One region of the Corynebacterium mayonis genome, then DNA from elsewhere that is predicted to be linked to it. Evidence: riboswitches for the same ligand, from Rfam matches in the RefSeq annotation. Region 1 holds a riboswitch; the other holds the start of a gene.
What was found. Region 1 has a riboswitch for thiamine pyrophosphate ahead of VLL26_RS02115 (ECF transporter S component). Riboswitches for the same ligand answer to the same signal wherever they lie in the genome.

Region 1 (3,406 bases):
CAGCCTGAAAATCCTGCGCAACCCGCAGCACCCCTACACGAAGCGTTTGGTCAAAGCTGCTCCCTCATTGGCTTCTGCACGCATCCAGTCCGCCAAGGAGCAGGGCATCGAGTCCAGCGAGCGGCTGGTGGGCGAGCACCACAGCGATGAGGTTGTGGTGCGCGTGGAGAACTTGGTCAAGGAGTTCGACATCCGTGGTCAACGTGGCAGCCAAAAGAAGCTGCGCGCGGTTGACGACGTCTCCTTTGACCTTCGCCGGGGCTCCACCCTCGCCTTGGTGGGCGAGTCGGGTTCGGGAAAGTCCACCGTTGCCAACATGGTTCTCTCCCTCCTTGAGCCAACTAGCGGCAAGGTCATGTTCGAGGGGCGCAACGTGGCGGAGTTAAAAGGCCGTGAGCTTTTTAACATGCGCCGCAAGATGCAGGTTGTTTTTCAAAACCCTTATGGTTCTCTCGACCCGATGTACTCGATCTACCGCTGTATTGAGGAACCGCTGACCTTACATAAGGTTGGCAACCGTAAGGAGCGCGAGGCCCGAGTGGCGCAACTTCTCGACATGGTGCAGATGCCGCGCTCTGCGATGCGCCGCTACCCCAATGAGCTGTCGGGTGGGCAGCGTCAGCGCATCGCGATCGCGCGCGCGATGGCTTTGCACCCAGAAGTCATCGTCCTCGACGAAGCTGTTTCCGCCCTCGATGTGCTGGTGCAAAACCAGATCCTCAACCTTCTGACGCAGCTCCAGGAGGAGCTCAAACTGTCCTATTTGTTCATCACCCACGATTTGGCGGTGGTGCGCCAAACCGCCGACGATATTGTGGTGATGCGCCAGGGCCAGGCGGTAGAGTCGGGCACAGCCGACGACATTTTCGACAACCCGCAGCACGAGTACACGCAGAACCTCATTAACTCGGTTCCCGGCTTGAACATTGAGTTAGGCACGGGCGAGGAGCTCGGCATCGAACTTCGCTAAGAGGTGCGCAAGGAAGGCGCATGGTCAGTTGGCCTCCGGCGCCTTCTTTTGTGCTTCAAAAAGTGGCGGGTATGAGTCGCCCCTTGGGTAAAACCCCAAGTGTTAAAAAATGGGGCATACCGAACATGACATGACGGTGGGTGGGCAACCACCACATATTGAGTTGTTGTTAAACTCCCCGCCGCACTTCGCGGCTGGGAAGGAAAACTCCTGCACTTTAGCTACTTTGGTGCAGACCATGAAAAAGGCCAGCGGGGTGAAGCTGGAGGTTAGGCGAAAAAGAGTTGTTGCTAAACTGCCTAATCGTCTCATGAACACGGGTGCTCCACAGTAGAGCTGAGATGCCGCTTGCGGCGAACCGTTGAACCTGATCCGGGTAATGCCGGCGCTTAGGAAGGATACACATGACCAACGCAACACCGACCCGCACTTCGCAGTGGAGGGTTATTGACATTGTCACCGCGGCTGTTCTCGGTGTCGCCGTCGGATTGATCTTTTGGGGGTGGAACACCATAGGCTACGCCGGGTTCAGCGCCCTTGATGCGCTCACCCCGGGCTTTGGTGGCCTATTCGCCGGCATTTGGTTCCTCGGTGGCCCGTTGGGTGCGCTTATTATCCGCAAGCCGGGCGCCGCCATCTTCGTCGAGGTTATCGCCGCCAGCGTCTCCACACTGATCGGCAGCCAGTGGGGCATTGAGACGTTGTATTCCGGTTTGGCTCAGGGGCTGGGAGCAGAAATCGTCTTTATGCTTTTTGTCTACTCGCGTTTCACCCCCGTGGTCGCCGCCCTCTCCGGCGTCGGCTCTGCACTAGGTGCGTTCATTGTGGAGCTGTTTACCGCCGAAAACCTGGCAAAGACTCTGGAGTATAACCTCATCTACTTGGGGTGCATGTCAATTTCCGGCATTGTGCTTGCCGGCCTGCTCAGCTACTGGCTGGTCAAGGCTTTGGCCCAAACTGGTGCCTTGGACCGTTTCGCGGCGGGGCGGGGTCTGAACCCCGGAAAGTGGACACGGAGTTTTAATCAGATGCGGTTTTGAGTATAGCTGTTTCGGAAGATTCAAAGGCGTTCGGCGAACGATAGCCGCACCTCGAGTGCAGGCGTTTGGTGTTGTAGCGACTGCACCATTGGAACACGTCCCGGCGACACACCAGCTGACTGGCGAAAACAGGTGCATCTTGAAGGACTTCCCGTTTCAACGTGGCGTTGAACGACTCCGCCAGAGAATTATCCGCGCTGGTACCAATTGCTCCCATCGATTGGGTAACACCGAGACGTTCACATAGTCTTCGGTACCGATCAGAGGTGTATACACTGCCATGATCGGAGTGGAAAATCGCTCCGTCAAGCCCGCCACGGATCCCGTAAGCCATCATCAAAGCCTCTTCAACTAACTCCGTACGCATGTGGACGGCGATCGCGAAACCGGTCAACTGCCGCGAGTAGCAGTCGATGACCGTCGCCAGGTACATATTCGACCCATCTGCAATCGGGAGGTAGGTGATATCGCCGACGTAGACCGTGTTTGGTTTCTCCGCGGTGAAACGGCGTGCGAGCAGATCCGGAAACGTCGGAGCGCGTTTCGCAGACACCGTGGTCTTTACGCGGCGTTTCTTGGTGTAGCCGAACAATTCCATCTGGCGCATCAGCCTGGCGGTGCGCTTGTGATTGAGGCGATCATCGCTGGTCGGATCCGAGTTGATGGCCGCTGTGATGCGTTTCGCCCCGTAACAGCCGTTCTCAGCTGTGAACACGGCCTTGATCCTCGCTCCCAGCGCCGCGTCAGCGACGAGGCGTCGCCGGCGGGCAGGAGCAGCAGATTTCCACTTGTAGTAGGAGGACCGGTTGATCTTCAGGACCTCACATAACCGCTTGACCTCGTAGAAGTCTCGGTGGTCATCAACGAACTGAAAGCGGTTCACCAGTTCGTCTCTTCCGCGAAATATTTGGCCGCCTTGCGCAGGATCTCTCGTTCTTCCCGTAGCGTGGCGTTTTCGCGTTCCAGCATGCGGATGCGTTCGGCATCGGAGAGTCCTTGAGCAGGAGTACGTTCGCTGTTGGCTGCGGCGATCGGGCTGGCGACTTTTTCACCGTTGGCGTTGGTTTTGGTGCCGGTGCCGAAGGCGTCGAGCCAGGTGCGCAGGGAGTTGCGGTTGACCCCGAGATCGGAGGCGATCGCGTTGATCGTGGCTCCAGGGGTCGACTCGTACAACGTCACTGCGTCACGCTTAAACTGCTCGGTGTAGGTCTTGCGTGGCATGGTGGAAAGGTACCTCACTTCCCCAGCGAAATGCTGGTTTCAGCGTGTCCACCACCAAGGGGTCAGGTCCGCGTGAGCGCTTTGCCAGCAACGAAGCTTAGGGCAGCAGGTGGCTAAAACTGTCGTTTCCGCCCGCGGGCTGGGCTACCACCACGCCACACGCAAAACCCCGGCC
Region 2 (3,406 bases), 290 kb from region 1:
AAGCGGGCCTTGCTCATCGCGTCATCCCACTGTTGGGCGCCCGGGTGGCCCTTCGCCACGTCGGCGGCGTGCGCAGCGAGTTTGTAGGTAATCACGCCGGTTTTCACGTCGTCCTTGTTAGGCAAACCGAGGTGTTCCTTCGGGGTGACATAACACAGCATGGCGGTGCCCCCGGCGGCGATGTTGGCCGCGCCGATGGCGGAGGTGATGTGGTCGTAGCCGGGAGCGATGTCAGTAACTAAAGGGCCGAGCGTGTAGAAGGGGGCGCCGCCGCACCACTCGTTTTCCTTGTCGTTGTTTAGCTGGATCTTGTCCAAAGGCACATGCCCTGGGCCCTCAATCATGACTTGGACGTCGTAGTCCCAGGCACGCTTGCACAGTTCACCAATGGTTTTAAGCTCAGCAAATTGGGCGGTGTCGTTGGCGTCGGCGATGGATCCGGGGCGCAGGCCGTCGCCCAGTGAGAAGGCGACATCATAGGCGGCGAAGATCTCACATAGCTCATCGAAGTTTTCGTAAAGGAAGGACTCCTTGTGGTGCGCCAGGCACCAGCCGGCCATGATGGAGCCGCCGCGGGAGACGATGCCGGTGACACGTTGAGAAGTCAGCGGCACGAAAGGCAGGCGCACACCGGCGTGGACCGTCATGTAGTCGACTCCCTGCTCGGCCTGCTCGATGACCGTGTCGCGGAAAATCTCCCAGGTTAATTCCTCGGCCACACCATTGACTTTCTCCAGCGCCTGGTAGATAGGTACGGTGCCGATGGGAACCGGCGAGTTACGCAGGATCCACTCACGGGTGGTGTGAATGTCGTTACCGGTGGACAGATCCATGACTGTATCGGCGCCCCACCGGGTGGCCCAGCGCAGTTTGTCCACTTCCTCACGGATCGACGAGGTCACCGCCGAGTTGCCAATGTTGGCGTTGATTTTGGTGAGAAACTGATTGCCGATGATCATCGGCTCGCTCTCAGGATGGTTGACGTTGTTCGGGATAATAGCGCGGCCGGAGGCGAGGGCTTCGCGGACTTTCTCCACATCGCAGTGCTCGCGAAGGGCCACAAACTCCATCTCCCGGGTCACGACACCGTTGCGGGCGTAGTGCATTTGGGTAACGCGCGTGCCGGGGCGGGCACGCAGGGGAGCGCGGGTAGTGCCGCGCCATTTTTCGCTGGGGGCGCCGCGCTTGGCGGCGCGGGGGCCGTCGTCAAGCAAACTGTGTTTGCGGCCTTGATACTCCTCGACGTCGCCGCGGCCAACGATCCACTCACCTCGCAGGTTGGGCAGGCCCTCCTCCGGCTGCGCGTAGGGCCCGCGCGTGCGGTAAATTTTCAGTGGCTTGTTCGCTCCCGTGGGTGAATCATCCAGGTCGATCGCTGTTTCTGGAACTTCGAGGCCGTGGGCTCGCAGTGGATCGTAGCGGTGCTTGGGGTGAATTTCAGACGCATAGATATCCAAGGCAGTCTCCTTCAACTTCCTTCGCTGGTACTAACCAGACAGGTTCAGACGGTGCCCGCGCAAGCATCAGCGCAGTCTCAGCCCCTTGCTGTGGGGCTCCCGTGTTCGGACGTGCCCCTTAGGTTAACGCTTTGTTGTGCGGTGCGCTGACATAAGGCTCCAGGCGCTTCGTGGGCCCGTAGGACAAACGGCGGTGAAGCTGCTCGAAGGGGCCCTGACGGCCGGCCGCTTCGAGGACGGAAGCGAGGATGAGGGTAATCAACCAAACAACGACGGCTACAGCGGTGCGCTCAGTGATCGTGGCGGTAACGCCGATGCCTAAGGTAAACGGCATGCACAACAGGATAAACAGGACGGACTGCATAAGGTAGCCGCTCATGGAGCGCTTGCCTAGGGCAAGGAAGGGGTAGGTCCAGGCAGGTGCCGGCTGTCCGGCGTTAATGCGGCGCTGTAGCGGGGCGCTGGCGAGGGCGAGGGCGGCGAGGATGCCGGGCCCAGTCAACAGGCCGACGCCGGTGTTGCTCACGTAGAAGGGCAACTCAAAGGCGGGGTCGATGATTTGCAGCGCGGCGAGCGCGAGAGGGATGCCGCTGGCAGCAATGGCGACGGCGGCGATGACCGTCCACGTCACCAGGGTGCGGCGGTGCTTGTCGACGTCCACCAAAACCCCTTCCCGGGCCCACACGTAGCCCAACAGCACTAGCCCACCGAGGGAAAACAGTGCTATGGGGAGGTTGAGTAAGGCACTTTGCGCAGCGCGGGCGTTTTCCGCCAGGTAGAGAGCCGGTGTAGCGAGTTCCTCTGTGGGTGTTGCCCAGGGCAGGTCGGAGGGGTCAAAGAGCAAGTAGAGGACAACGGCGTTTAAAACCATAAAGGTTGCGGAAAGGGCGAGCGCGCTGTAGGCGATGATGCGCAGGGTTTTGGTTTTTTGCGTCAGCATCAGTGCCATGGCTACCCCGAGGAAGCCGTAGGTGGTCATGATGTCGCCGTAGAAAAACACCAAGGCATGTACGAGCCCGAATAGGGCTAAGAAGCCGTAGCGCCGGGCGAGGACCTTCCGGGCTTTGGCGGCGGGATAGTTTTTGCTGTGGAGGTTGGCGGCGACAATACCGAAGCCGAATCCCAGCAAGGTGGAAAACATGGGCAGTCCGCGGACGTGGACGAACAGCGCCGCGAAGACTGCGGTAGCTGAGTCGATTGCGCTGCCGGTGTCGATGCCTCCCAGTGACCAACCGGGGGCTGAGTTTGAGTCGAACATCCAGGCCTGTGTTGCATTTGCGGTGGCGATGCCAAGCAGCGCGAGGCCGCGGGCGAGGTCGGCGACGATGAGACGGGGGCGCTGTCCCGAAGTGGTATTCACCCTCATCACACTAACAACACGAAGCGGGCGCTGTGGCAACAATTCTTGGTGCGGAAAGACACGCGGGAAAGACACGCGGGGGAGACACGCGGGGGCGCTAGGTGAAGAAATGCAAGAAAATACCGGGCAATGGTGGCAAAGTGTTAAAAGTTGCTTGTTGAGCCTGCTGAAAACTCGAAGGGGAAGCGTGACCACCACAAAATACCTGCGCCGTTTGGGCGTCATTGTTGCTACTGCCTGCACCGTTGCGATGGGACTTCCCCTTGCAAACGCACAAATGCTGCCCGGTGGAGTGCAGCACAATTTCCCGCAGTCCATCCCCGAGGTGCTAAACCAAAACACCGCCGCGGTGGAGCGGGCCTTGCGCGATGTAGAGGCGGTCAAAGAACAGCTCGAAGGAGCATTCCTGCAACCCCTCACTCAGATTCAGCCGCAGCTTGTCACGGACTACGGCGGCGTGAGCCCGGACGAGGTCACCACATTGCCGGTTTTCCCGGAGCCGCTACCTTACGAGGACCCGAATTACCAGTGGCGCACAGACTCCGTCTCCAAAGTTCTGGCGGCGAAACCGCTTGCAGGTGAGGTGCTG

Region 2: it holds a riboswitch for thiamine pyrophosphate, as region 1 does, so the genes downstream of both, thiC (phosphomethylpyrimidine synthase ThiC) here and VLL26_RS02115 (ECF transporter S component) in region 1, are expected to answer to the same signal.

What each region holds. Positions count from the first base shown of each region.
Region 1 is NZ_CP141643.1:439,638-443,043, forward strand. Features, by position in the region: gene VLL26_RS02110 (ABC transporter ATP-binding protein) at 1-970, shown strand, start outside; TPP riboswitch at 1,277-1,383, shown strand; gene VLL26_RS02115 (ECF transporter S component) at 1,375-2,010, shown strand; one part of gene VLL26_RS02120 (IS3 family transposase) at 1,991-2,904, opposite strand; one part of gene VLL26_RS02120 (IS3 family transposase) at 2,904-3,231, opposite strand; gene VLL26_RS02125 (ABC transporter ATP-binding protein) at 3,341-3,406, shown strand, end outside.
Region 2 is NZ_CP141643.1:152,340-155,745, forward strand. Features, by position in the region: gene thiC (phosphomethylpyrimidine synthase ThiC) at 1-1,457, opposite strand, end outside; TPP riboswitch at 1,457-1,570, opposite strand; gene VLL26_RS00735 (DUF418 domain-containing protein) at 1,576-2,817, opposite strand; gene VLL26_RS00740 (S1 family peptidase) at 3,005-3,406, shown strand, end outside.